DNA from 2 places in the Shewanella sp. GD04112 genome. Region 2 is predicted to be linked to the other one. Evidence: predicted binding sites of a transcription regulator. Region 2 holds the regulator's gene; the other holds the start of a gene.

Region 1 (14,966 bases), 320 kb from region 2:
AAAGGGAAATATCTAGATTAATCAGATATTTTCCCCTTTTTAATCGCTAGCGTTCGCCATTAGAGACATCCTGTAACGAAAAAGGAGGCTGCACACACCTTGAGTCGAGCGGCGTACACTCCTACAATCGCCGTCCTGTTGTTTTTCGAAGATTTCTCATGCCTGATACTGAATACCGCAAAGGGATCCTACTCGCCGTCAGTGCTTACTGTATGTGGGGGTTTGCGCCTTTATATTTCAAACTGCTTCATCATGTTTCTGCGACCGAAATTTTATTGCATCGGGTGATCTGGTCATTTGTATTTATGGTGATCATCATGATGTTTATTGGCGGTTTTGGCAAACTGCGCCAACTATTTAAACAACCAAAACAACTGCTTGTACTGACAATCACCTCCCTGTTAATTGCTGGGAACTGGCTGCTTTTTATCTGGGCCGTTAATAATGATCATATGCTCGATGCTAGCTTAGGCTACTTTATTAACCCACTGCTTAATGTATTGCTGGGCATGCTGTTTTTGGGAGAAAGATTACGTAAGCTGCAATGGTTTGCCGTTGCGCTAGCCAGTACTGGAGTGCTAATTCAGTTGATTTCATTTGGCTCAATCCCCATTGTCTCCCTCGCCTTAGCGGGCACCTTCGGGGTATATGCTCTGCTACGTAAAAAGGTCAACGTGGATGCTAAATCGGGTCTGCTAGTCGAAACCGCCATTCTGCTACCGGTCGCATTGGTTTATCTGGTTGCGACCTTAGATAGCGCCACGGCGAATATGCTCACCAACGATTGGCACCTTAATTTATTGTTGATGGCAGCCGGGATTGTTACCACGATTCCACTATTGTGTTTTGCTGGTGCAGCGGTACGCATTCCATTGTCTATGCTCGGCTTTTTCCAATATATCGGCCCGAGTATTATGTTTATCCTCGCGGTAACCTTATTCAATGAACCCTTCGATGCCGAGAAGAGCATCACCTTTGGTTTTATCTGGAGCGCCCTGCTAGTGTTCACCTTCGATATGGCTTATAAACGAAAAACGGCGCGATAACATCACGCCGTAGCCCACAGTCACAAAAGTCGGTCATGGTTAAGTGAGCGTATAACTTAACCGCCTACTTTTGTAACTGGGCTAAAAACTTCTCGCCCTCGGGCACAGACAAGAGCAGATTGTAGCCTCGTGTCGTTGGCACTAACACTAGCTCGGATTTATCCGTCACTGCCACAAATGCCTTGCCCTTCCCCTTCAAATTAAACCAGCCAAGTTGATACCCTGGCATACCTATACCATTGGTTTTAAAGCTGGGTACCAAATCCGCCTCCAGCTTCAAGTCGATAAGACGCGCCTGCTCGACCAACAGTTCGGAACGCGCTAATTGCACTTTATAGAAGGGAATATCGAGTTTTAGCTCGGTGTCGGTTAGCGCGATTTCAGCATTATGGGATTGATAAAACACCCAAGAAAATCCGCCAATTGTAGGAGAGGAATAAAGTTTCATACTAAGCAGTCAAGTAACCCTGTTTGTACCGTTTTAAATGATACTCACCCAGAAATAAAGATTCATACTAATTCCTACTACAAAGTCTGAGTCACGCTACAACTGAGTAATAAAGTATCATACTGGTTGTCTTGGGCATCCACAGAGAGAGCGGTCCCATTCAAACACGTTTCTGGACATAAACGTGATAGACCCTTTGCTCTAATTTTGTCATTTCGGATTACCCAAAGTATGGCACCACCTCACAGCTTGCTGTCCATAACAGTAGAAACTCTCAATTGCGCCAGCCCGCCTTGTTTGTTTTGCTTCCACTCGGCTATCGCTTCTTCATCAATCCAAAAGGTTAAAGAACCACGGTTTATTAAGGCTTTGTTGTACTGCGTCCAGTTGGTTGTTTTGTAACGAGGTTTAGGGATGATGCGAATAAGTCCCTGATATGAGATCATGTACTCATCCAGTTTGCCAAGGAACAGGTCAGCTCATGGAACATCAACTCACATTTGCCGATAGCGAATTCTCCAGTAAACGCCGTCAGACCCGTAAGGAAATCTTCCTGTCTCGGATGGATGCGATTCTTCCTTGGGCAAAACTCCTTGCTGTTATCGAACCTGTTTACCCTAAAGCTGGCAATGGCCGCCGTCCTTATCCATTGGAAACCATGGTGCGTATCCACTGCATGCAGCACTGGTACAACCTAAGTGATGGTGCCATGGAAGATGCGCTCTATGAAATTGCATCAATGCGCTTGTTTGCACATCTATCCTTAGATAGCGCCATGCCTGACCGCACGACCATCATGAATTTTCGCCATCTGTTGGAGCAGCATAAGCTGGCCCGTAAGATACTCAGCACCATAAACCAATGGCTCAGTGAATGCGGTGTCATGATGACGCAAGGCACGTTAGTTGATGCAACGATTATCGAAGCGCCGAGCTCAACTAAAAATAAGCAAAACCAACGTGACGGCGATATGCACCAAACCAAGAAAGGCAACCAATGGCACTTTGGGATGAAGGCACATATCGGCGTCGACGCCAAAAGTGGCTTAACCCACAGCTTGGTGACCACGTCAGCGAACGAGCACGATTTAAATCAGCTGGAAAACTTGCTACACGGTGAAGAACAATTTGTGTCAGCCGATGCCGGTTATCAAGGCGCAGAAAAGCGCAAGGTACTTGCAGATAAGAAGGTCGATTGGCTGATAGCAGAACGTCCGGGCAAAGTCAGAACCCTCAAGCAACATCCACGTCTCAATAAAGTGCTCATCAGAACTGAGTAGTTGAAGGCTAGCATTAGAGCTAAGGTAGAACATCCATTCCGCATCATTAAGTGCCAATTTGGCTTTGTGAAAGCTCGCTATAAAGGCTTGGTGAAAAACGATAATCATCTGGCGATGTTATTTGCGTTGGCCAACATCGTCAGAGTGGACCAGATGTTACGCTATGAGCCGAAGACTACCTAAAATCGGGTAGAAGCCAGAAAACTGGCTAAAAGTGGGATAAAACTGCTGTTTTTTTGCCCAAGACGGGAAAATCGGTGCGGAAAAAGTAGAGGAAGAAACTTCGGTGAATTTAAACCGCAGCGTACTGACTTAATCGCAGGTTCCTTAGGCATGAGGCTACGACGATTAATGGGTGTAGCCGATCAGATCGTAGCTTATTGATTTAGTTTCATCGATTTAAGCAACAAAGCCAATCCAACCGACATTAGGAGGTTAACTCTTTAAGCGTTTGATATAATTCCAGCGGCTTATTAGTTCCAACTACGATTGAAACACCTGAGCGAAAGTCAATTTTAACTCCTTGGAAGCCTGATATATTGTATATAGTTCCTTCAGATGAAATTCGTACTCCCCAACCACAGTACCACTTATTTTTTACCATAGTCACTTTGTTAACATTTGAAAGATCAAACCTCTTTTTAAATAGACCAACTCCGTAACTTAAAGTTAGTTGTTTATCTTCAACACTCACTCTTAACTTGAAGGTCATTAAAAGAACAATACTTAATATAACTATTAAAATTATAAAGTCGTTTTCGCCTTTAAATTCTTGCATACCGAACTTGTTAATCGCAAAAACTGATGCCAAAGTAACGAAATAAATTATAAAAAAAGGATACCCTATTTGATTATTTAAGTAACGCATGAACAACTCTCCTTTATAACAAGTTTTTCTAGGATATACGTTTAGACATGAACTCATTAGCATGGTATTTCATAAGCACGTTTGGCATATACTTCTCATAGTTTTCCTTTAGTGCCGACACAATTTTAGGATCTTTGTGTAAATAAACACAAGATTGACAGTTGTGAGAAACTGTACCAATGGAGTTTCCTATGTATCCACTACCCATTAATTGTTCAATTATTGAAGTTGGGCCGTCAACTTTAATCCAAATTTTCAAAAAATCATTCAATTGCTCATCATAGGCTTTTCTCAGAGCGTCTTTATCACCGATATTACCGATTTTCATCTCAGGAATGTGCTCAAAAGTTAAACCACAACACCCAGATATCCTGCCATGAGGAGTGACAACTAAATTAGTGAATATTTGTTCGCAACCCTGCATCAAATCTTCTTGATGAATTTGCACACCTCTATCTACATAATCTTTTTTGAAAGGCATCCAAGTGTTATTTTGAATCTTCAGATTTTTAGTAGATACTAATTCCGATATCACTGGATTTGCCGCGATGGTTTCCCTACAAGATGAGGTTTCAGTATCTTTTTCAACTGTTATCATGGTCCAAATACCTAACTCTGTACATGCTTTGGCAGCGTTAATAACCGAACTAAGAGGTACGTACTCTTGATGGTCAACCCCCGTACTGAAGTTAATTTCACTTAATCCAGCGTCTTTTAACTGTGCAACAATTTTTCTTGCATTCGAAAGTGTATTACCCCAATAACCATTTGTTACGCAACGCGATTTCTTTCCATTTAATGTTACAGCTTGAATGCCAGCATAAAGGTCACTTTTAAGAGTAAAACATTCGCCCCCACTGAACACTATTACCTTAAGATCAGGGAATGAGGTGCAGCCTGAATCAATTATCTCCAAAATTTCAACTTTAGATAATCTAGATTTCAAATTTGGATTGGACTCAAAACAACACTCTTTACATGCTGCTGTACATCTATAAGTAGGAAGAATGGTAATTGTATTTGGAGATTGTTGATACATATTATTCACCAATAATTTAAGGATAAGGAAACTTGTCGTCATGCCTTTACTTTAAATTTGGCAGCTTAATAGTATCCAGCTCATTAATAGCAGATTGAATTATATAATCAAGATTATCTTCATTATCGATTAAACCAAGATTGTACGCCGCAGTATAAAAAGCTCGCAATTCACTCTTAGCAATGTCTTTATAAATATAATCACTTAAATTAGGAATGCCTGATGCTTGTGCTGCGGAAAATGCTACCCCTTTGTTGTTAGCAATGGTTGTGTTTGACAATGCTACTTTTCCAAACTCGCTGTCTCTAACATCTGGATTATTTGGTAGTGAATAAGGATCTTGAGAACCCCAAACATAAGTCCCTGCATAAACTACCAAGATCACCGCAACAGCAACGTTAGTAGCAGCAACGGCATTAACTGCAACTGCAACTGCAGAAATGCACGTAACACAAGCCTGAGTATAGTCACCTTCATCGCCTAATCTGACTGAAGATAAGTTATTAGTCAGGAATAGTTTCTCATATTCACTTTTATTTTGTTCAATATAGAATTGATATTGAGGCACCAGCTTTGAAAAGTCATCTGCATTAACGAGATTATAATCAACCAACAATTGGACAAAATTGTCATAATCTCTAGTACTGCTTGCTTCTCTAAATCTTGGGTCACTCACCACTTCTAGAAATTTAACACTTGGGTTGGTATCTATTTCTGATAAAGATATCCCCATCTCCTTAAGAATTTCCTCTTTATTATAAATGTAATCTTGAGCATATTCTGGATCTGAATACATACGCTGAATATGATTACTAATTGCTAAGTTTTGCTCTGTATTTATAGGTAGCCTTATAAGGCTGCTTTCTTCAATTTTTGGAGGCTGTTCAGACAAGCTATCTGGTGTGCCATATAAGCCATCTGAATCATGTGCAATGGCTTTTACTGGAATAGATAAGGCTGCAGTGCCTAATATAGCAAGAGGTAGTTTTTTCATTTTAAAATCCATTTATTAATAATATCCATCGATAAGAAATTAAGAGATGAAATTAAAATTGTCAACATCTTTTTTTCTGAATTCGGGAACTAAATCTGTAGCTAGTGATCAGATCGAAATCACTCACAATCTAATTAGTCAACTACTATGCCAAAACTGAATCGCCACTGATATCGTAGACACTTTTTGCATTACTAAAATTTAGCCAACAGGCCAGTACTAAGCAGAGCTAGTTAAGTCATACGAATTAAGGAATGGGGCAGAACTTTCTTAGAGCCATAGCATCCGTAATCAAAAAAGGCAGCGTACCGATTGGAGAACGCCGCCTTATAGTATGACACTTTAATACTTAGTATGAATCTTTATTACTTGGTATGAAACTTTATTCTACTCACACACCAATCATTACTAACAAGATGCCTAAGCTCGCCGATTTAGCCACTTTCGGCATAGGTTTAACCCACAACATCCACAGTACGCCTGCTAAACCTAACAACAAGATAATAAAGCTTAAAATTGAAGTTTGAGTCAGAGGCGCGAGGGAGAAAAACTGAGTCACCATGGTGGGCAGTCCTTAAGGAAGAAAAGCTTAATCTGCCAACAAAGACATATTATGTCAACAAAAATGCCAGCGCTAGGCTGGCATCTTATCAAGCATAAAAAGCTTACAGATCAAGGGCGAGAATTTTAGAGCGGCGCTGATAGTTATACAACTGCTTTTTCTTCTGCGGCAATGCATCCACATCTTCAATCACAAAGCCATGTTCTAAGAACCAGTGAATGCTGCGGGTAGTCAAGGCAAACAAACGGGAATAACCCCGATGACGCGCCTGACCTATGATGTTTTTCAGCAGCAGACTGCCCCTATCCGCATCGCGATAATCTGGATGCACCACTAAACAGGCAAACTCACCGGCGTTATCCTCCTCGAACGGATACAGGGCCGCGCAGCCAATCACTAAGCCGTCTCGCTCAATCAACATAAACTGCTCGATCTCAATCTCAAGCTGCTCACGGCTTCGGCGCACTAAAATGCCTTGCTCTTCCAGAGGACGGATTAAATTCAATATGCCGCCAATATCGCTAATCGATGCGCGGCGCAGGCGCTCAGCGCTTTCTGTCACGATTTGCGTGCCTATGCCTTCGCGGGAGAACAACTCCTGCAGCAAGGCACCATCATCAAGATAGCTAACCAAATGACAACGGGGTACCCCATTACGGCACGCATCAATACTCGCCTTGAGGAAAGCCATCGTGCCCACACAGGCAGAACCTTGCTCAGCAAGTTTAGTCAGAATATTTTGCGCATCATTTGGCATTAATTCGGCAATCACATCGCCATTGCGATCGAGGATGCCATTTTGCGAACTAAAGCCAATCATCTTGTCGGCCTTAAGCTTGATAGCAACCTGAGTGGCAATCTCTTCGGCCGTGAGGTTAAAGCTTTCGCCAGTGACGGATGCAGCAATCGGCCCCATCAACACGATACAGTGGTTATCGAGCTGACGCTTAAGCCCTTGAGTATCGATACGGCGCACTTTGCCGCTTAGACAAAAATCCACACCATTATCGACGCCCAGTGGCTGAGCAATCACAAAGTTACCGCTGACTAAGTTAATTTGCGCACCTTGCATCGGCGTATTGCTTAAACTCATCGATAAACGCGCGGTAATATCAAACTGTAATGCACCCGCGACTTGCTTAATGACTTTGAGTGAGTCTTCATCCGTGATACGTACACCTTCGTGGTAGGCGGGTTCAATCCCATTGGCGGCTAACGCTGCATCGATTTGCGGCCTCGCGCCATACACCAACACCACTTTAATACCCAAACTGTGTAACAACGCCACGTCATTCAAAATGCCGCGAAATTGATTTTGTGCTAAAGCCTCGCCACCCAACATCACCACAAAGGTTTTCCCTCTATGGGCATTGACGTAAGGGGCAGAATGACGAAATCCATCAACCAGTTCAGTGGTACGCACGCGTTGTTTACACCTCATATTTGAGCTGGCAATGCCAACATGACACACCAGGAGTGAATGACTAAAACACGCGTATAGTATTGCATTTTAATTCACCAATAAAGAATTTATTCTCATTAAAATGCAGTTTTAATACAATAAAGTGCTTATATTTTCAAAAAATTGCATTTTTGATAAATGATCACATTTTTTTAACTCGATGTGATTTAGCTGCACTGGCCAAGTATGGGACAGATTTATCTCAACTTGATGACTTGAAGCCAAAAAAAGACCAAAAAAAAGCCCCTTAGATAAGGGGCTTTTCTCGAAACACTAAACAAGGATTACTTGATTTTTGCTTCTTTGTAGATAACGTGCTGACGAATAACTGGATCAAATTTTTTGATTTCCATTTTTTCTGGCATGTTACGCTTGTTTTTTTCAGTTGTGTAGAAGTGACCAGTTTTAGCTGTAGAAACTAATTTGATCTTCTCACGATTACCTTTAGCTTTAGCCATGATCTATTACACCTTCTCGCCACGGGCACGAAGTTCAGCAACAACAACTTCAATACCTTTCTTATCGATCAGACGGATACCTTTAGTAGATACACGTAACTGTACGAAACGTTTTTCTTCTTCTAACCAGAAACGGTGGTTTTGCAGGTTAGGTAAAAAACGACGACGGGTCGCGTTTTTTGCGTGCGAACGGTTGTTACCAACCATCGGCTTCTTGCCAGTAACTTGGCATACTCTTGACATGTCAGTCTTCTCCAAAAAACAATTTTAACGCTCGAGCATTAATGTACCTCGTATGGCCGTCGCCCGAGGCACAAAGAGGGCGCATTTTATACACGATCATAGAGGTAAGATCAAGCGTTAGATTAATTAATCCAGCCTCGTTCCGCGAAGGAAACTATCTCTCGATCACCAACAACCATATGGTCCAGTAAGGATACGTCTATGGTTGCTAACGCATTTTTTAATCGCTCAGTTATTCGTCTGTCAGCCTGACTGGGCTCGGCAATACCAGACGGATGATTGTGACACACTATGACGGCAGCAGCCTTTTTCTCCAGCACTAGGCTCACCACTTCACGTGGATACACCGAAGCTGAATCTATTGTTCCGCGGAATAATTCGACGAATTGAATCACTCTATGCTGGCTATCCAGCAGCAAAATTGCGAACACTTCATAGGAGCGGTCAGCTAATTGTCTCATTAAATAATCCCGAGTTAAATCGGGATTTGTCAAAACCTGACCTCTCTGCAGGTTTTCTTGTGCCACACGCCTCGCTAATTCAGCCGCGGCTTGAAGCTGGGCGTATTTTACAGGTCCCACGCCCGGAAGTCGACACACCTGATGCTTTGGTGCGCAAAGTAAGCTTCTTAATCCACCAAATTCATGAATGAGTGAGCGCGCAAGGTCGACCGCATTCAAACCGCTCAGCCCATTTCGCAGTAAAACGGCCAGTAATTCTGCATCCGAGAGATGGGCGGCGCCTTTTACTAGTAATTTATCCCGCGGGCCTTCGCCCTCGGGCCAATCCTTAATCGCCATACGACCTCCCTGTCAGCGCGAATTTTCACTTTAGACAAGTATGGACGAGATTTTTTTGAACTGGGACAGTCACGCCAATTAGTCGCTTTGTGGTATGGTTGGCGACATTATTTCAATCTCGGATGATGTCTGTGAGCCTGATAACGAAAAACGTCCTACTGGGTATTGGTGGCGGCATAGCGGCCTACAAAAGTGCGGATTTAGTGCGCCGCTTAAAAGAACGCGGCTTTGATGTGCGCGTGGTGATGAGTCAAAGCGCCATGGAATTTATTACCCCTCTCACTCTGCAAGCCTTATCAGGCCATCCCGTGGCATCAAGTTTACTCGATCCGGCTGCCGAAGCGGCAATGGGACATATCGAGCTCGCGCGCTGGGCGGATTTGATGATTATTGCCCCCGCCACCGCGAATTTACTGGCCCGTATCAATGCGGGCATGGCGGATGAGCTTATCACCACCACTTGTCTTGCGACCGAAGCGCCGATAGCCCTGTGCCCCGCGATGAATCAACAGATGTATCGCAATGTCGCAACCCAAGCCAATTTAGCGAGTTTACAAGGCCGAGGTTATACCCTGTGGGGCCCCGCCAGCGGCAGCCAAGCCTGCGGCGAAGTAGGCCCTGGCCGTATGCTCGAACCGTTAGAAATCGCAGAATTAGCCAGTCGCTTTTTTGCAACAAAAGATGTCTATGCTGAACAGGAAACTCAGCCGCTAGCGGGCCAGTCGGTGCTCATTACCGCAGGACCAACCCGCGAAGCTATCGATCCGGTGCGTTATATCTCTAATCACAGCTCAGGCAAGATGGGATTCGCCTTAGCTAAAGCCGCCGCCGACATGGGCGCCGCTGTGACCTTGGTCTCAGGTCCAGTAAATTTAGCCACCCCTGAGGGGGTGACGCGAATCAATGTCGAATCCGCGCAAAACATGCTCGACGCTGTGATGGATAATGTTGATAAAAAAGATATTTTCATTGGCTGCGCGGCGGTTGCCGACTATCGCGTCAGTGATATTGCGGACTGTAAGATCAAAAAGTCCGCCGAAGAAATGCAACTTGCGCTGGTGAGGAATCCTGATATCTTAGCGACGGTCGCAAGCTTGGCAACCCGTCCTTTTGTGGTGGGATTTGCCGCCGAAACCCATGATGTAGAAACCTACGCCCGCGATAAACTCAAACGCAAAAACTTGAATATGATCGCCGCAAACGATGTATCCGTTGCTGGCCTTGGCTTTAATGCCGATGCCAATGCCCTGCGTGTATTCTGGCCGCAGGGGAGTCAAGATTTGCCTGCTACCGATAAGCTCACGTTGGCTCGGCAATTACTTTCGTTGATAGTGAAAGAAAAAACAAAATAAATGAAAACACCGATTGAATTAAAGATCCTCGATTCCCGTATTGGTTCTGAATTCCCCTTGCCCGCCTATGCCACGCCTGGCAGCGCGGGAATGGATCTTCGCGCCATGATAGATACCACAATGACGATAGCCCCAGGTGAGACTCAGTTAATCCCGACGGGCATCGCCATCCACGTGGCAGACCCAGGCCTTGCCGCCGTGATCCTGCCCCGTTCAGGCCTTGGTCATAAGCATGGTATCGTACTCGGTAATCTGGTTGGGCTTATCGATTCAGATTATCAAGGTCCCTTGATGGTTTCTTGCTGGAACCGCAGCGATACCCCATTTACGTTAGAAATTGGTGATCGTCTCGCACAACTCGTGTTTGTTCCTGTAGTACAAGCACAATTCAAACTCGTTGATGAGTTCGACAGCTCAGATCGTGGTGAAGGTGGATTTGGCCATTCTGGCACTAAATAACCAGCATCGATATTGAGCAAGGATACTGCAATGGCTGTAAGCCCAAAAATTAATCGTCGTGAACACATACTGCAATGCCTAGCGCAAATGCTAGAAACCAGTCCAGGACAACGTATTACCACCGCTAAACTCGCCTCTGAGGTCGGTGTATCGGAAGCTGCACTCTATCGCCACTTTCCGAGTAAGGCGCGGATGTTTGAAGGGTTAATTGAGTTTATTGAAGAGTCACTACTCTCCCGCATCAACATCATCATGGACGATGAAAAAGACACCATGAGACGTTGCCAATTAGTGCTACAACTGCTGTTGATTTTCGCCGAGCGCAACCCTGGGATCTCTCGGGTACTCAATGGCGATGCACTCTTAGGTGAAAACGAGCGTCTACGCAGTCGTATCAGCACCCTATTTGCCAAAATTGAAACCCAACTCAAGCAAATTCTGCGGGAAAAAACCCTACGTGAAGGGAAAGGCTTTAATTTAGATGAGGCTATTTTAGCTAATTTGCTATTAGCCTTCGCCGAAGGGCGAATCGCCCAATTTGTGCGCAGCGAGTTTAAACTCAAACCAACGCAGCACTTCGATGAACAGTGGCGCTTTATTCAGCATCAGCTGTTACAAAGCTAATGATTTTTCAATACAAAGGACGGTAATCACCGTCCTTTCTTTTATCCCCTACTTCTTGTATCGGTATTTCTTTTGTTTTAATCTCAAATAAACATTTTCAAAACAAAAACCACAATAATATTACAAGGATGTCAGATGAAATCTTTGCCATTTGCTGCATTGGCCGTAATTTGCTTGCCTATTATGTCTTTCAGCACATTCGCGGCCGAAACCTCGGCGACAAATGCCCTATCACAATCCCAATTATTTAGCCGAGGCGATGAATACGCGAACGTAAAAATATCTCCTACTGGTAAATACTTAAGTGCAATTACCAGTGTCGAGGGTAAAAATGTACTTATAGTATTGGATGCTCAAACCAAAAAACTGCTGAATGCGATTCGCTTTCCAAGTAATGCACAGGTAGGCACCTATGAGTGGGCCAATAGCGAACGCATTGTGCTGGCAAAAGAATACCTTAAGGGCTGGACCGATGTGCCCCAATACTACGGCGAATTAATGGCGGTCAACGCCGATGGTTCTCGCCCTAAATATTTATTTGGTTATAACAGCGGCGAGCAACAAACCGGCTCGAATCTCAAGAAAAATACACCTATAAGTGCTACCGCCTTTATTCTCGATCCCCTGCCTGATGACGAGCGTTATATGTTAGTCAATGCGATCCCATGGGGTGGTGCCCCGAACTTTAGTGAAACACTTCAGGATGTTTACCGCGTAGACCTTTTTAGCGGGGTTCGTAAACGTATAACAGGCTCCCCCATTGGCCGAGCACGCTTTATGACAGACCATGAGGGTGAAGTCCGCTTTGTGGCAGGGGAAGATGGCAAAAATATCACTAAAGTCTTTTACCGCAAAGATGGCGAATGGGTAAACACCGATAAACTTAACCTTGGCTTAAGTGATTTTACGCCTATCTCTTTCGCTGATAATAAAAATATCATCTATGCTGCCGGTCGCAAGGGTACTGAAACCTTAGGCGTCTATCGCATCAACCTCGAAACAGGCGAGAAGGCCGAGATCATTCAAGATGAGGTGGTTGATCCCAGCAACTTCTGGATCAATGGCACCAATAAGCAGCTGTATGCCGTTGAATTTGAAAATGGCTATCCCAGTTATGCCTTTGTCGATAACAACGATAGCCACGCCAAACTACTCAAGGATTTAATTGCAGCTCTACCCGGGCATCAAGTACGGATTGTCAGCGAAACCCGTAATGGTGAGCAACTGGTGGTGATTGCATTTAACGACCGCAATCCCGGTGATTACTATGTGTTTGATACGAAAAAGCTCAAGCTAGAGTATCTAGCCACCGCCCGCAAATGGCTCGACCCAGAGCAAATGGCGGAGGTTAAACCTATTAGTTTCACCAACCGTGATGGCCAGAAAATCCATGGCTACTTAACCTTACCCTTCGGCAAAGAAGCCAAAAATCTCCCTTTGGTCGTGAATCCCCATGGTGGTCCCCATGGCATTCGTGACTGGTGGGGTTTTGACCCACAAAACCAACTACTTGCTCAAAATGGTATGGCGGTGTTGCAGGTTAACTTCCGTGGCTCAGGTGGTTATGGCGAGCGTTTCGAGCAAGCAGGCTATCAAAAGTGGGGATCGGATATTCAGCACGATATTATCGATGCAACTCAATATGTGATTGATCAAGGCTTTGCCGATAAGGAACGGGTGTGTATCGCAGGAGGTAGCTTTGGCGGCTATAGCGCACTACAAAGCGCCGTATTAGCACCCGATATGTTTAAATGCGCGGTTGGGTTTGCCGGTGTGTATGATCTGGAGTTGATGTTTGATGAAGGTGACGTCGCCAGAACACGTTCAGGCACAAGCTATCTTAAGGACGTGCTTGGCCAAGACACAGCCACCCTAAAAGCCATGTCTCCCTCTGAGAACGTTGCTAAATTAAAAGCGAACCTTTTACTGGTGCACGGTGGTGACGATGAGCGAGCGCCGATTGAACAACTCGAATCACTCGAAAAAGCCCTCAAAGCCCATAATTATCCCTATCAAAAACTGGTGATGGATAACGAAGGCCACGGTTTTTATAACGATGAGCATAGAGCCAAGTATTACGATCAGATGCTGAGCTTCTTAAAAACCAACTTAAAACTTTAGCACTCACTAAAATAACTAGAGCATGTTGACGTTTCGAGATTAAATTTTGTTAGCTCTGGCAAGCACGTGCTAGCGAAACGAGGAATGATGTGTCGTTATTCTACTCAAATGACGAGCGGCTCTTATGACAGAAAGTCAGAGCAAGGGCTTGCCAGACGAACCCTTCGGGCGGCATTTGGCTGGCTTTTCTGCCGCGTTATCGTCCGTTTATGTAGAATAACTACACTGCACGGACTTTGCCTTGCATAAAAGCCAGCCACATTGCCGCAAAAATAACCCTGAAACGTCAACACGCCCTATTATCTTCATCAAGATAATGATGTTTTAGCACCCAGAGGAGCCGATAATCGATAAGGACTATCGGCTTTTTCATCTTCAGCGTGAGCGTTTTTTGGTATGAATTATCCGCAATTCGCGCTATTCTCCCCCACCTTGTTCTTACCCAGATAAGAACCAGTCGATTTGTACCTGAGTTCACCCATTGTACAAACTCAGTTTAGGGTGCTAGGTTTTCAGTGATAGCCGCTACTGCAGTAGTGGAGGATAAGATGGCATTAAGTGAAGCAGCAGTAAAAGTACAAGCCGCCCTACAAGAACGCGGACTTGAAACCCCCATGCTCCCCAATGTGTTTACGCCTGAAGAGCGTAAGGACAAGATTGAATTCCATATGAAGGAAATCCTGACATTAATGTCGCTGGATCTTTCCGACGACAGTCTTGCCGATACTCCACGCCGCATCGCCAAAATGTATGTCGACGAAATATTCTCCGGCTTAGACTATGAAAATTTCCCGAAGATCACTGTCATTGATAACAAAATGGGCTTCGATGAGATGGTGCGCGTGCAGGATATCAGCCTGACCAGTACCTGTGAGCATCACTTAGTCACTATCGATGGCACAGCGACGATCGCTTATATTCCACGTAAGAAAATTATCGGTTTATCAAAGATTAACCGCATAGTGCGGTTCTTCTCCCAGCGTCCACAGGTGCAAGAGCGCTTAACTCAGCAAGTGTTAGTTGCCTTGCAAACCTTGCTCGAAACCAAAGACGTAGCCGTGAAAATGGATGCGGTGCATTACTGCGTCAAATCCCGCGGCGTGATGGACTCCACCAGCTCCACCACGACCACCGCCTTAGGGGGCATTTTTAAATCTAACCCCGCCACCCGTGCCGAGTTTTTAAATCAATCCAAATAAGCTGTTAGATTT
Region 2 (14,966 bases):
TTAAAAATCCTGCATTAGCAAACACCTACGAGAAAATTGCCAAGGGCGGTCGCGATGCATTTTATAAGGGCGATATCGCCAAGAGCATAGATAAATACATGAAGGCGCAAGGCGGTTTCCTCAGTTATGAAGACCTCGCCAGCCATACTAGCGACTGGGTTGAACCCGTATCGGCCAACTACCGTGGCTACGATGTGTGGGAGTTGCCGCCCAATGGGCAGGGGATTGCTGCGTTACAGATCTTAAAAACCATGGAGCCCTTCGATGTTGCGGCCATGGGCTTTAACAGCCCCGAATATGTGCATTTATTCGTAGAGGCTAAGAAACTCGCCTTTGCCGACCGCGCGAAATTCTATGCCGATATGGCCTTTAACAAAGTGCCAGTGAAGGAATTGATTTCGCAGCAATACAATTACGATCGCGCCAAACTTATCGACTTAAACAAGGCGGCTAAGAGTGTCGATGCGGGGAATCCTGCGCTGCAACATGGGGATACTGTGTATCTGACGACGGCGGATAAAGACGGCAATATGGTGTCGCTAATCCAGAGTAACTACCGCGGCATGGGCTCGGGTATGACGCCACCGGATCTCGGCTTTGTATTGCAGGATCGCGGGCAGATGTTCGATCTCACCGAAGGTCGTTTCAACACTTATGCGCCGGGTAAGCGTCCCTTCCATACCATTATTCCCGCCTTTGTGACTAAAGACGGTAAACCTTGGTTGAGTTTTGGGGTGATGGGCGGCGCAACACAGCCGCAAATGCACGCGCAGATCATTGTTAATCTGATTGATTTTAAAATGAACTTGCAAGAAGCGGGCGATGCCCCCAGAATTTTGCACACAGGTTCGACCGAGCCTACGGGTGAGGTGATGAATGACGGCGGCTATGTGAGCTTAGAATCAGGCTTCCCCGTTGAAACCCGCCGTGAGCTAATTAAGAAAGGCCATGTGCTACGCGATGGGCTCGGCGATTTTGGTGGATATCAAGCCATTGGTTTTAATGCCGAAACGGGCGTTTACCGCGGCGCATCAGAGAGCCGTAAAGATGGTTATGCCGCAGGTTACTAAGGCATAATTCGCCTTTGGCGTTATGAGCGCCGAAACTTGCGTAAGACGAATTGACGAGGCGTAATGGCCTCGTCAATTTTTATATTCCAGTCTACAAACGTGTTTACATTACAAAGACGGACAAACTGTGCGTTACTTAATGTCATTTTCAGGTAAAGTTGCGGATAATATTGCCGAAAATGAATCGACAAAAGGGTGATAACCAGATGGATATTCAAAATATGCCGCGTGAACAGTTGGGTGTGTGTGCAGAGGGAAACTTACATAGCGTCTATTTGATGTTTAATGCGAGCGACAACGATAACGTTGAATCGCAATTGCGTCCCTGTATTGCCAACGTTGCGCAGTATATTTATGAGTTGACGGATCAATACTCCGACAGCGCATTCAATGGTTTTGTGGGCATTGGTGCCAACTATTGGGACAGCCTCTATCCCGATGCTCGCCCCGAGATGCTCAAGCCATTCCCAGCAATGCAAGCGGGTAACCGTGAGGCGCCAGCGATCGAATACGATCTGTTTGTGCATATTCGCTGCGACCGCTATGACATTTTGCATTTAGTCGCCAACGAAATCAGCCAAATGTTCGAAGACTTAGTCGAGTTAGTCGAAGAGGAACGCGGCTTTAGATTTATGGATAGCCGCGACTTAACAGGCTTTGTCGATGGCACCGAAAATCCTAAGGGGCGTCATCGTCAAGAGGTTGCCTTGGTCGGGGATGAAGATCCTGAATTTAAGGGCGGCAGCTACATTCATGTGCAAAAGTACGCCCACAACTTGAGTAAGTGGCATAGATTACCGCTTAAGAAGCAAGAAGATATTATCGGTCGTACCAAGCAAGACAACATCGAATACGAGTCGGAAGATAAGCCATTAACCAGCCATATCAAGCGGGTCAACCTCAAGGATGACAACGGCAAGTCGATTGAGATTTTGCGCCAGAGCATGCCTTACGGCTCGCTCAAGGAGCAAGGGTTGATGTTTATTTCAACCTGTCGCACCCCAGAGCACTTTGAGAAGATGCTCCACAGCATGGTGTTTGGCGATGGTGTGGGTAATCATGACCACCTAATGCACTTCACCAGCGCCTTGACGGGTTCTTCTTTCTTCGCCCCAAGCTTAGATTTTTTGATGCAGTTCGATAATTAAGCCTTCGCAAACCGCGATTCAACGCACTGAGCCTTAAAGCCTCAGTGCGTTTTGTTTGTGGGCTTAACTCGCCGTCGTCCACTTACTGAGATCCTGCTGCCACTGCTGGGCGGTAAAATCGATAAAGGCGCGCACCAGCGCTTGTTGATAACTGCGGGAGAGATACACAGCCCAAAGGGTTTGCCCTGGCGCCGTGTATTCGGGGAGCACTTCTTGTAGTTGGCCGCTGGCCAGATAGGGATTGGCTAAGTCGCAGGGCAAGTAGGCAATGCCATGCCCGCGCAATGCGGCGCTGACAAGTACTCCCATTTCATTGGCCATCAGATTCCCCATAGGTTTAATCAGCTCACTCTGTTGCTCCTTGAGTAGCTGCCAATGTTGCTGTGAGCTATGGATAAGGCAATTATGGCTGAGCAGATCGTTAGGGACGGTTAGTGGCTCGGCTTGAGCCAAGTAACTGGGCGCGGCGCACAGCACGGCATCTATGCTCATCAGTTTGCGGGCAATCAAATTCTCATCGGGTTGCTCGGTATAGCGCAGTGCCACGTCCACCCGCTCATCCACCAACTGGGCAAAACTGTCCGACATTAACAGCTGAATATTGACCTTAGGGTGTAATTTTATAAAGCGATCGACCACATCAAACAGACTGTGCTGCCCAAGCCCGACGGGCGTAGCAATACGAATACTGCCAACTAATTCGGTGTTATGACTATGGGCGCGGCTTTCCATTGCGGCGACTTCGCTCAGCACCCGCTGACAATATTGCAGGGCTTCTTCCCCCTGCAGAGTGAGGCTGACGCTGCGGGTCGTGCGGTGCAATAAACGTAAACTCAGCCACTGCTCAATTTCTTGAATATGACGTGATACCTGTAGGCGACTGAGATCGAGGTGTTCTGCGGCCTTAGTAAAGCTGCCACAGTTGGCCACTTCGATAAAGCTACGCATTGCGGCGATTTTATCCATATATAATTACATCCATTAGTATCTCAATCTGAAACAATCATGCTCATTTATCGATATTTATCACGTGAAGTGTCGCAAGTAAACTGGTCTCAATTTAAATCAGTAGCGAGACTTATCAAATGAAAATTGCAGTATTAGGCGCATCAGGTTGGATTGGCGGAACCATTTTTAACGAGGCGCTGAGCCGTGGCCATGAAGTGGTTGCCTTAGTGCGTGACCCAAGCAAGCTTGGCGAAACAGCGGCTGAAGTACGTAGTGTCGACCTGACTTTGCCATTGGAAGCCGACACATTTGCGGGTGTCGATTTAGTGATTGCCGCAGTGGGTGCACGCGCCGAACAGAACCATGGCATAGTCGCGAAGACAGTCAATAATCTATTAGCCGTGTTACCACAGGCAAAAGTGCCTCGTCTACTTTGGGTCGGTGGTGCGGGGAGTTTAGAAGTGGCGCCGGGAGTGACCTTGGTTTCAAGCCCAGACTTCCCGCCCGCTTATAAGGATGAAGCCTTGGCTCAAGGTGAGGCATTGAAGGCATTTCGCGCCGCCAATACTATGGTTAACTGGACTTTTGTCAGTCCAGCGGCAGAAATTTACCCAGGCGCCAGCGAAGGTCCTTACCGTTTAGGCGGCGATAGCTTCTTTACCGATGCGAATGGTCAGAGCAAGATTTCAGTGGCCGACTACGCCAAAGCCATGCTCGATGAAGCGGAAAACGCGGCTCATCCCAATCAAAGGATCAGTGTGGCCTACTAAGGCTGACGATCTTAGAACTACCGGCTAAGTCGACGAACTAAGGTTTGTAAGCTCGGGGTGACGAGTCTTTGTTCTAAGTTCGCGTCATCAAAGCCAACAGATAGGTCTTATGCTGTAACGTAATCGGGACACCAGCCCAGAAACAAGGGCAATGTTGGACTGAAAAGCGTACAGATAAAAGAGAACAGGTCAGCAAGCTGACCTGTTTTTTTATTCTGCGTAGTTGAATAAAGATTTGATGGTTTCCAAGGTATCGGCGATATCTTGGATGCTGGATGGACAAATAAAGATAGTGTCGTCTCCGGCAATGGTCCCCAAAATCCCTTCAGGCTTACCGATGGAATCCAATAAACGGGCAATTAATTGCGCTGCGCCAGGGCTGGTGCGAACGACAATCATGGCTTGGTTATGGTCAACATCGAGCACTAAGTTTTTTAATGGGCTGCCTGCGGTAGGCACGCCTAGTTCGGCGGGTAAGCAATAAACCATCTCCTGCTTAGCATTGCGGGTGCGTACTGCACCGAACTTGCTGAGCATCCGAGACACTTTCGATTGGTTAATATTGCTAAAGCCTTCTGCTTGTAAAGCGGCGACAATTTCACTCTGGGAGCCAAAACGCTCCTCTTTTAAAATCGCCTTAAAAATTCTAACAAGGTCATCCTGATTCTTGGTCGTTTGCATAGTCTTATTCTTTATTCAAAAAAACAGGCGTATTTTGAATAGTTTTGGTCAAAGTGTCAACAAATAACCATTATGGCTGAATAAAAATGCAGTTTACGGATGGCTGGATAGCCGTGTTGTCGCTATTGATATTGGACTAGAGTAAATATTCAACATTGGAATGCTCAGTTTCGCTAAAACTTTGTCTCCACGACTAAGGGATAATTGAAATTAACGTGACATTCCAGTAATGTGACGCCAACGGAAATTAGATCCATGTCACACATATCCGAGAAATAACGGAGATAACTATGAAAGTTGCTGTACTTGGTGCTGCTGGTGGTATCGGCCAGGCTCTCGCCCTACTGTTAAAAACTCAATTACCTGCGGGTTCTAAACTGTCTCTATACGATATCGCACCGGTTACTCCGGGTGTTGCGGTTGACTTGAGCCACATCCCTACTGCGGTTGAAATCAAAGGTTTTGCTGGTGAAGATCCAACGCCTGCACTGGAAGGTGCTGACGTTGTTCTAATTTCTGCTGGTGTTGCGCGTAAGCCTGGTATGGATCGTTCAGATCTGTTCAACATCAACGCAGGTATCGTTCGTAACCTGATCGAAAAAGTGGCAGTGACTTGCCCTAAAGCCTTAGTGGGTATCATCACTAACCCAGTAAACACTACTGTTGCTATCGCAGCAGAAGTGTTGAAGAAAGCCGGTGTTTACGACAAGAACCGTCTGTTCGGTGTGACGACTCTGGACGTTATCCGTTCTGAAACTTTCATCGCTGAGTTAAAAGGCTTAAACGTTGCTGACGTTAAAGTGAACGTCATCGGCGGCCACAGCGGCGTGACTATTCTGCCATTACTGTCTCAAGTGGAAGGCGTGACTTTCTCTGATGAAGAAGTCGCTTCTCTGACCAAGCGTATCCAAAACGCGGGTACTGAAGTGGTTGAAGCTAAAGCTGGTGGCGGAAGCGCGACTCTGTCTATGGGTCAAGCGGCTTGCCGTTTCGGTATGTCTCTGGTTCGTGGTCTGCAAGGCGAAGCTAACATCGTTGAATGTGCTTACGTTGACGGCGGCAGCGAGCACGCTGAATTCTTCGCTCAACCAGTGCTGTTAGGCAAAAACGGTATCGAAAAAGTACTGCCTTACGGTGAAGTGAGCGCATTCGAAGCTAACGCCCGTGATTCTATGTTAGATACGCTGAAAGGCGATATCAAACTAGGCGTTGATTTCGTTAAGTAATCTATCTGGATTATGAGAGAACGGAGCCTAATGGCTCCGTTTTTTTATGCGCTAAAATTGAGTCCCTACTTGGGGCAAAGCTACTTAGGCAGTTGGCATTGATTGTCACAGCGCGCCTTGCCCGTCAGTAAGTAAGAGATGCGGTATCTGTGCTTGGCGAATCTCAGGTAGCACCAATCCGCGATAGGTTTGATAAGCGGTAAGCGTAGCACTTGTACCCAAGGGCGGGTTCCCGTTAATCCCCAGGCTTTGCAGGTGACATCGAGCCCAAGCAAAATCTCTCCTGTCGCCGTTTCACCATGAAGAATGGTGTTGGCATACTCTTTATCGATATAGCCGAATCGAGAGCTAAAATGCTCGGCATTAAGATCCACAAGTTCGATGCGATCATCGAGATCGCGCGCTTTAAGCTGGCGCATTTCGGCGCTACATAAAGGGCAATTGCCGTCGTAAAAAATTCGCAGTTCCATAGGGCTTCCTCGATTAAGCTCGCCTCGAGTATACGCGGGCGCCATCATTTTAGATCTAAATCGTGAAGCCTTTCATACCTTAATGATTAGGCGCAAGACAATAAAGACAGTAACATTCTGCGTATTACACTGTTTTATTGATGATTTAGCTAACTAGATTTGCCCTGCATTTAACGCATAGCTTAGTGCTTGGCAAATAACAGGATGGATATGACAGCTCCCATTATTATCACTGGCGTGGGTAAACGTATTGGCTATGCCCTCGCGAAACACTTGCTCGCCCAAGGGCACAAGGTGATTGGCACCTATCGCAGCCATTATCTTAGCATTGATGAGTTACAGTCTTTGGGCGCGACTTTAATCCAATGCGATTTTTACGATAATGCGCAGCTCCAAAACCTGATTGAGCAATTGAGCCAATACCCCAAAATCCGCGCCATCATCCATAACGCTTCTGACTGGCTGCCAGACAACAGCCCAAGCCTTGCCGCCCATGAAGTCATGCAGCGGATGATGCAGGTGCATGTGAGCGTGCCCTATCAAATGAACTTGGCCTTAGCCTCACAGCTGCGAGCTGGGGCCGAGGGTGAGATTGGCGCCAGCGATATTATCCATTTCACCGACTATGTGGCCGAAAAGGGCAGTGCCAAGCACATGGCTTACGCGGCCAGTAAGGCGGCGCTGGATAACTTAACCTTATCCTTTGCGGCGCAATTAGCGCCCGAGGTCAAAGTGAACGCAATTGCTCCGGCGATGATCCTCTTTAATCCGAGCGATGATGAAGCCTATCGGCAAAAGACCTTGGCTAAGGCCATCTTGCCAAAAGAAGCTGGAAATCAGGAGATTATCGCCTTAGTGGATTATCTCTTGGCGAGCCGCTACGTCACTGGTCGCTGCTACAATGTCGATGGTGGGCGGCATTTAAAGTAAAGCTGCGTGATAGCAGTGAACTTAATCAAGTACTGGGTTTAAAAAAGTAACTGGATTTAAAAAAGTCGCTGGATTTAAACGAATAACTCGGTTGATTCGATTAAACGGCCTAGTCGAATTGCCATTCGCTGCTTGGGGTAATGATAAAGGGCAAAGGTACATCCCAATGCTCGCAGGGCAGGGCTGTCACTTGCTGGCAATCATGGGCGTAACCCATGGGTAGAGGTTTACCTTTGCTATGCCAATTGGCTAGCGTTCTGTCGTAATAGCCGCCGCCCATGCCCATACGATTACCTTTGATATCAAAGGCAACCAACGGGGTAATCACCACATCCAGTCGCTCAATTGGCATAACGCTACGCACATCCAACTTAGGCTCTAAAATACCAAATTGATTCGGCAGCATTGGCGAGTCGGCGTGGTAATGCAAAAACAATAATTGCCCTGCATTGAAGGGGTGGAGCCGCGGCAGATAAGTTTGAATGCCCTGCTGCCAAAGTGCCTCGATAAGCGGGGCGGTTGCCAGTTCGCCATCGTGGGTGAGATACAGCGCGACATGCTGGGCATTCAGCGCGCTCAGTTTTTCGAGCATTCGCCGACTGGCGGCAAGGTTAGCCTCGGTTTGCACCTCGGTCGAAAGCGAGCGGCGAGCCAAGCGGATCTGTTTGCGTAATTCGGCGCGGCTTAGATTTGGGTTGAGAGTGGTGGTATCGATTTCAGACTGAGTGCCGTGTGGCCCATTGGCTGTTGGAACCGAAGTGTTCGAGACAGGCGAAGTGATAGACATAAATAAGATGCTCCCCAGAATGCCGCTACCGGTGTAGCCCTTGAACCGTAGGTTCAAGGCGGGTAAATGATTACCTCCTAAGGCTTCTCGGTACGAGCCGAGCATGCTCAATGTCAGTAAAGCATTCACCCTGAGATCAAAATTATCGGCACAGGGACATTACCAGTTGGCCTGCACCCCAGGGAGCAAAAACGGTATTGAATCGCTAAAATCTTGGCTTAAAAAGTATAGGCCAGTTTAGCCATTCACTGTGCAACTCTTCTCAGATTGATGGTGCGTGGCACCGAGTGGCACAGTCTAAATCTATTTGGTTGAACGCTCAACTAAGGCGTTTTCCAAGGTTGACTGCAACAGGCTGATGCGGTCATCCATTTGTTTCATATAGTGCTTATTCTTTTGCTTTTCTTGGTACAACTCGTGTCCAATATTCAGCGCCGCCATAATGGCAATTTCTTCGCGGCTTAAGCTATTAGTGCGATTTTTTAAGGTAGTTAGCTGCTGCTCAACCCCTTGCGCCACAACGCGTAGGGCATCTTCCTGACCTTTCGGGCAGGCGATAGAGTAGGTGCGCCCTAGCAGGGTGATTTCAACTGCACTATTACTCATTCGAAGATGATCCTTTCGTTGGCATCGATAGGGCGGACTATATAGGGCTGATATTAAAAGTGCAAGGTGAGCCGCCGATGGATTGCACATTCGCCGTTTTGTTTGCTGCTTGTGTGAGCAGTTGCCGGAATTTTTATCTTCGCCCCCAAGAATGCCGGATCAGAGTTGGTTCAAGTCTTTATCTCTGCTAGCATTGCTGCTGGAAAATTCTGATTGGAACCTGATATGGCGACCCCTCCTTCGTTACGTATCGACAGCTTAAAAATCGCCCTCGATGCGGCTGAAATTGGTCAGCATCCCGTGGAAGTGCACGGTGCCCTTGTGGGGTTAATCTGCGGTGGCGTAGATCAAACTGGCGATCTGTGGATTAAACCTTTATTTGACCTGATGAATGATGGTCAACCTTTACCAGCGCCTCTGCATCAATTGGTGTGTGAGCTATTCCAAGACTCGGTTGCCCGTTTAGGCGACTTTGAGTTTGGCTTTATGCCACTGCTTCCCGAAGAGGAAGAGCCGTTAAGTCAACGCGTTGAAGCCTTATCACTGTGGACGCAAAGCTTCTTAACCGGCATCGCGATTATCCAGCCAAAGCTGAATAAAGCCTCGGCCGAAGTGCGTGAAGTGATCAAAGATCTGGCCGAGATTGCTCAGGTTGAGTTTGACGTGACCGAAGATGAAGAATCGGAAACGGCTTACACGGAGTTGCTGGAGTTTGTCCGCATTGCCGCCATTTTGTGTTACTCCGAGTTTGGCCCAGAGCCGAGCCACGGAGAGGGCGACGATCCTGCGGTGATCCACTAATCGTAGAAAGATAAAGGCGGAGCGATTCCGCCTTTAATGAGTTTTAAATCTAACATCCTGATGGCGAAACGCTTTTAGCCATGCCATAGCTTGAATGAGAACCCCATGACGGTAGCAGAGCACATGGATAATTCAGTTCAAAATGTCGATATTGCCATTGTTGGTGGCGCCATGGCGGGGGCGACCCTCGCGCTGGCCTTAGCGCGTTTGTCTGGCACTGAAAAACCTTTATCTATTGCCTTAATCGAGGCGCATCTTCCCGATAATAGCCACCCCGGCTTTGACGCCCGTTCCATCGCCATTGCCCATGGTTCCATCTTCGAGTTATCCCGTTTAGGTTTATGGCCGAAACTGGCGCATTTAGGCACGGCGATTAAGGATATCCACGTATCCGATCGCGGCCATTTTGGGATGACGGAACTCAACGCCAGTCAGTTCCACTTGGATGGGCTGGGCCAAGTCGTCGAGCTGGAAAGAGTCGGCCAAGTGCTCTTTAGTGAGCTTCATAAAACTCAGGTTAAGCTCTTTTGCCCTGCCAAACTGTCAGAGTTAATTCCGGCTAACGAGAGTCACACCCTAGTGCTCGATTCCGGCGAGCGGATTTGCGCCAAGCTGGTGGTTGCGGCCGATGGCTTGCAGTCTAAGGTGCGCAGCAGTTTTAATCTGCCCATCACTCAAGTGGCGTTTGAGCAAACCGCGATTATCGCCAATCTACAAACCGATAAGCCGCATCAGCACTGGGCTTATGAACGCTTTACCGAGACTGGCCCACTGGCATTATTACCGATGGCTGATAGCCAAGGACAGCCGCGTTTATCCCTCGTCTGGGCGCTTGACGATAACCGCGCTCAAACGATGCTCACAGCGCCCAAGGCCGAGTTTTTAGCTGCGTTGCAGCAAGCCTTTGGCTATCGCGCTGGGCAGTTTATCGACGTTAGTGAGCGCCATGCTTATCCGTTAAATCTGTCCTACATGCCAAGGCCGATTCACCATAGATGCGTGTTTATCGGTAATGCGGCGCAGACTCTGCACCCAATTGCAGGGCAGGGGTTTAACTTGGGTCTTCGGGATGTCGTCAGCCTGCTCGATGTGCTGCAACGCGCGCTGGCGCAGGGTGAGGATATCGGCGGTGTCGCCGTTACCCATGGCTATTTGCAGGCCCGTGAGGCGGATAGAAACAGCACTATTCGCAATATTGAATTTTTAGTCCGTGGCTTCTCTAACCAATACTGGCCCTTGGCCCTTGGGCGTAATCTGGGATTGCGTCTGTTATCTTGGTTCCCGCCACTGAAAACCCCCGTTGCGCAGAAGGCGATGGGCTGGAAATAATCATTACTGGTATCGCAACGCGAAAAGGATGTACCCATGTTAAGTTCACAAGCCTATGACATTGCCATTGTGGGTGGCGGCATGGTGGGACTCGCCACCGCGATAGGATTGGCGCAGGCCAACTTGAATGTCGTCGTGATCGATGCCCAAAGCACCCAAGCCGTAAGCGGTGAGCCAAGGCTTAGGGTCAGCGCCATCAACAAGGCGAGCCAACGTTTGCTCGAGCACCTCGGCGCTTGGCACTATGTCGATGCCAGCCGCGCGACGCCCTATCAAAAAATGGCGGTATGGGATAAAGACGGCTTTGGTAAAATCGCCTTCGATGCCAGCAGCATCAGTGAACCTAGCCTTGGCGCCATTATCGAAAATGATGCCATCAGCTACGCCCTCGCCAAGCGTGCCAGTGAATTTGACAATATCACCCATATCGAAAACCAACGCATAGAGCGTATCGCCTTTGGTGAGCGCGAAGCTTGGTTGACCTTAGCCAATGGCGCCGAGGCTGACATCGAGAGCGTCAGTGCCGCACTGGTGATTGCCGCCGATGGTGCTAATTCTTGGGTGCGCGAACAATGTAAGATCCCGTTAACCTTCTGGGATTATGGCCACCATGCGATCGTGGCGACCATTCGCAGCGAAATGCCGCACCTTGCCACCGCCCGCCAAGTGTTTTTGCAGGACGGCCCGCTGGCCTTCTTGCCCTTATATGAAGAAAACCTCTGCTCCATCGTCTGGTCAGTGCCGCCAGAGCGCGCCACCGAGTTACTCGAGATGGCGCCAGAGCAGTTCGAGCGCAATCTTACCGCCGCCTTCGATGGCCGCCTCGGCATTTGTAAGCTTGAGAGTGAACGCCAAGCCTTCCCATTGCGGATGCGCTACGCCCGCCATTTTGCCCGCCACCGTTTAGTGCTCGCGGGGGATGCGGCCCACACCATTCATCCATTAGCTGGCCAAGGGGTAAACCTAGGCTTCCTCGATGCCGCCAGCATTATCGAAGTCATCGGCGAGCTACACGAGGCGGGTAAAGATATCGGTGATTATGCCCAGCTGCGCGCCCTTGAGCGTTGGCGCAAGGCGGATGCGATGGAGATGATTGCGGCGATGGAAGGCTTTAAGCGCCTGTTCGAGGGGAGCAATCCCCTTAAAAAAGCCATTCGCGATCTGGGACTCAACCTCGTTGATAATGTCGCTGGGCTGAAAACAGTGTTCATGCAACAGGCCATGGGCAATAAGTCCTCACTCCCCAAGTTATGTCGCTAGCCTCGGTTGCGCTAATGTAATCATAATTGCTGATAATATCAGCGATTTGATTGCAGGCTGCGCAAATCTCGCTTTCGTATGTAAAAAAATTACATGTTAAAGATGAGAAAATCTAATGACACTGGCTTCGGATTAGAAAAATCTCCTGTATACAAATTTGTGACGCAAGGTATAATTTCGCCGCATTTTAGACCCTAGTACTTATACCAATCACGATAAATATCTGATCAATTCAGAGCAAATCAGGCGTTGCAGTGACAGACGCATTGATACAGAAAGAATCACCTTTCAAATTGATGCATCGTGGAAGTGAAATGCCGATTAGCCAGATATTTAGCCGGATTTGTATCACCCTACGCTAGGCAGAGACCTGAAAAAGGCCGCAAAAAAGGGATAACAATGGCTAATAAAACTGTTCTGTTTAACAAGCACTTAGAATCAAACGCTAAGATGGTCGACTTCCACGGTTGGGATATGCCCCTCAACTATGGTTCACAAATCGAAGAACACCACGCCGTGCGTCAAGACGCAGGGATGTTCGACGTGTCCCACATGACTGTGGTTGATGTGACTGGAACCGACGCTTGTGCATTCCTCCGTAAGTTGCTGGCAAACGATGTGGCCAAACTTAAAGTTCCTGGTAAAGCCTTATACGGCGGCATGTTAGATGACAATGCCGGCATCATCGACGACCTGATCACTTACTACCTGACCGACACTTTCTACCGTGTTGTCGTCAACAGCGCGACCCGCGAAAAAGACTTAGCGTGGATCGCCAAACAATCCCAAGGTTTTGATGTCACTGTGACTGAGCGTCCTGAGCTGGCGATGATCGCCGTTCAAGGTCCTAACGCTAAGGCCAAAGCCGCCGCCGTATTCAGTAGCGAGCAAAATGCCGCCATCGAAGGCATGAAACCTTTCTTCGGTAAGCAAACCGGTTCTCTGTTTATTGCCACCACAGGTTACACAGGTGAAGTGGGTTACGAGATCATCGTGCCAGAAACTGAAGCCGAAGCCCTGTGGCAAGCTCTGTTAGATCAAGGCGTTAAACCATGTGGTTTAGGCGCTCGCGATACATTACGTCTCGAAGCTGGTATGAACCTCTACGGCTTAGATATGGACGAAACCATCAACCCGCTGGCCGCCAACATGGGTTGGACCATCGCATGGGAGCCAACTGACCGTGACTTTATCGGTCGTAAGGCGCTTGAAGCCCTGCGCGATGCGGGTACCGACAAATTAGTCGGTCTGGTGATGGAAGAAAAAGGCGTGTTACGCCATGATATGCCAGTATTTTTCATCGATGCAGCGGGTGTTGAGCAGCAAGGCGTGATCACTAGCGGTACTTTCTCGCCAACATTGGGCTATTCTATTGCGATGGCGCGTGTTCCTAACTCGATTGGGGATACGGCGGAAGTCGAAATGCGTAAAAAGCGCGTGGCTGTTAGAGTAGTAGCGCCAAACTTTGTGCGCAACGGTAAACAAGCATTTTAAAAAAACGGAACAAGGAACAAGAACAATGAGCAATATTCCGACAGAACTGAAATACGCCTCTTCACACGAATGGATCCGCAAGGAAGAAGACGGTAGCTACACTGTGGGTATCACTGAGCATGCTCAAGAGCTGTTAGGTGACATGGTTTTCGTTGAGCTGCCAGAAGTGGGCGACACTGTGACTGCAGGCGACGACTGTGCAGTGGCAGAATCAGTGAAAGCGGCTTCTGACATCTACGCGCCAATCTCTGGTGAAGTGATTGCCGTCAACGAAGCACTGGAAGATTCTCCAGAGCTCGTAAACAGCGACGCTTACGGCGAAGGCTGGTTCTTCCGCGTTATGCCTTCAGATGAATCTGAAGTTGACGCTCTGCTCGATGCAGAAGGTTACCAAGCTGTCATCGACGAGGAATAATCGTCGACGCTAACGAAGCCCCAAGGGGCTTCGTTTGTTTTAGCGCAAGTTTGACATAACAATAGCCCGTTTATCAGTACCCTACAGTTCTGAGCTACGGCAAATCTGGAACAAGGTTTATCATGACCAAGCAAACCCTCACTCAGTTAGAACAGCACGATTTATTCTTACGTCGCCATATCGGCCCGGATAGCAGCCAACAACAAGAAATGTTGAACTACGTTGGTGCTGAGTCTCTGGACGATCTGACTGCGCAAATCGTGCCTGAGTCGATCCGTTTAAGCCAAGAGTTGAGCATTGGTGATTCCTGCGGCGAAGCCGAAGGCATTGCTTACATTCGTGGTTTAGCCAAACAAAACCAAGTCTTCAAAAGCTACATTGGTATGGGTTACTACGGTACCCAAGTACCTAATGTGATTTTACGTAACGTCTTCGAAAATCCAGGTTGGTACACGGCGTACACGCCCTATCAGCCAGAGATTGCTCAAGGCCGTTTAGAAGCCATTCTAAACTTCCAACAAGTGTCTATGGATTTAACCGGTTTAGATTTAGCCTCTGCTTCACTGCTGGACGAAGCGACTGCTGCCGCCGAAGCGATGGCGCTGGCTAAGCGTGTGTCTAAAGCCAAAAAAGCCAACATCTTCTTCGTAGCCGATGACGTATTCCCACAAACCTTAGACGTAGTGAAGACTCGCGCTGAGTGTTTTGGTTTTGAAGTGGTGGTAGGTCCTGCCCATGAAGCAGTAAACCACGAACTGTTTGGTGCCCTGTTCCAGTATTCAAACCGTTTCGGTCAAATCACTGACTTCACAGACTTATTCGCCGAATTACGCGCGAAAAACGTGATTGTGACTGTGGCTGCCGACATCATGGCATTAGTGTTACTCAAGTCACCGGGTGCCATGGGCGCCGACGTGGTCTTCGGTAGCGCGCAGCGTTTCGGTGTGCCGATGGGCTTTGGTGGTCCACACGCGGCCTTCTTCGTGGCCCGTGACGAGCACAAACGCTCTATGCCTGGCCGTATCATCGGT

Evidence for each region. Region 2 encodes ArgR, which controls arginine synthesis, uptake and breakdown. Its sites were predicted from a motif close to ANTGAATANNTATTCANT; they were not measured.
Region 1: argA (amino-acid N-acetyltransferase) is a predicted target of ArgR. The motif match lies at 7,739-7,756, and genes of this name have one in related genera.

What each region holds. Positions count from the first base shown of each region.
Region 1 covers NZ_JAOEAL010000001.1:4,441,014-4,455,979, forward strand. Annotated here, with positions in the region: gene rarD (EamA family transporter RarD) at 159-1,046, shown strand; partial or broken gene N7386_RS19485 (PH domain-containing protein) at 1,111-1,470, opposite strand; partial or broken gene N7386_RS19490 (IS5/IS1182 family transposase) at 1,788-1,910, opposite strand; partial or broken gene N7386_RS19495 (IS5 family transposase) at 1,976-2,956, shown strand; gene N7386_RS19500 (hypothetical protein) at 3,201-3,641, opposite strand; gene N7386_RS19505 (radical SAM protein) at 3,670-4,680, opposite strand; gene N7386_RS19510 (hypothetical protein) at 4,727-5,674, opposite strand; gene N7386_RS19515 (hypothetical protein) at 6,066-6,236, opposite strand; gene argA (amino-acid N-acetyltransferase) at 6,340-7,659, opposite strand; gene rpmG (50S ribosomal protein L33) at 7,983-8,156, opposite strand; gene rpmB (50S ribosomal protein L28) at 8,163-8,399, opposite strand; gene radC (DNA repair protein RadC) at 8,522-9,199, opposite strand; gene coaBC (bifunctional phosphopantothenoylcysteine decarboxylase/phosphopantothenate--cysteine ligase CoaBC) at 9,322-10,551, shown strand; gene dut (dUTP diphosphatase) at 10,552-11,010, shown strand; gene slmA (nucleoid occlusion factor SlmA) at 11,041-11,634, shown strand; gene N7386_RS19555 (S9 family peptidase) at 11,770-13,755, shown strand; gene folE (GTP cyclohydrolase I FolE) at 14,304-14,954, shown strand.
Region 2 covers NZ_JAOEAL010000001.1:4,125,637-4,140,602, reverse strand. Annotated here, with positions in the region: gene ggt (gamma-glutamyltransferase) at 1-1,070, shown strand, start outside; gene N7386_RS18185 (Dyp-type peroxidase) at 1,277-2,218, shown strand; gene N7386_RS18180 (LysR family transcriptional regulator) at 2,282-3,184, opposite strand; gene N7386_RS18175 (NAD(P)-dependent oxidoreductase) at 3,304-3,936, shown strand; gene argR (transcriptional regulator ArgR) at 4,147-4,617, opposite strand; gene mdh (malate dehydrogenase) at 4,908-5,843, shown strand; gene N7386_RS18160 (DUF393 domain-containing protein) at 5,924-6,313, opposite strand; gene folM (dihydromonapterin reductase) at 6,524-7,243, shown strand; gene N7386_RS18150 (5-formyltetrahydrofolate cyclo-ligase) at 7,353-8,030, opposite strand; RNA gene ssrS (6S RNA) at 8,038-8,218, opposite strand; gene zapA (cell division protein ZapA) at 8,334-8,636, opposite strand; gene N7386_RS18135 (UPF0149 family protein) at 8,862-9,437, shown strand; gene ubiH (2-octaprenyl-6-methoxyphenyl hydroxylase) at 9,543-10,766, shown strand; gene N7386_RS18125 (FAD-dependent oxidoreductase) at 10,803-12,026, shown strand; gene gcvT (glycine cleavage system aminomethyltransferase GcvT) at 12,426-13,520, shown strand; gene gcvH (glycine cleavage system protein GcvH) at 13,546-13,935, shown strand; gene gcvP (aminomethyl-transferring glycine dehydrogenase) at 14,058-14,966, shown strand, end outside.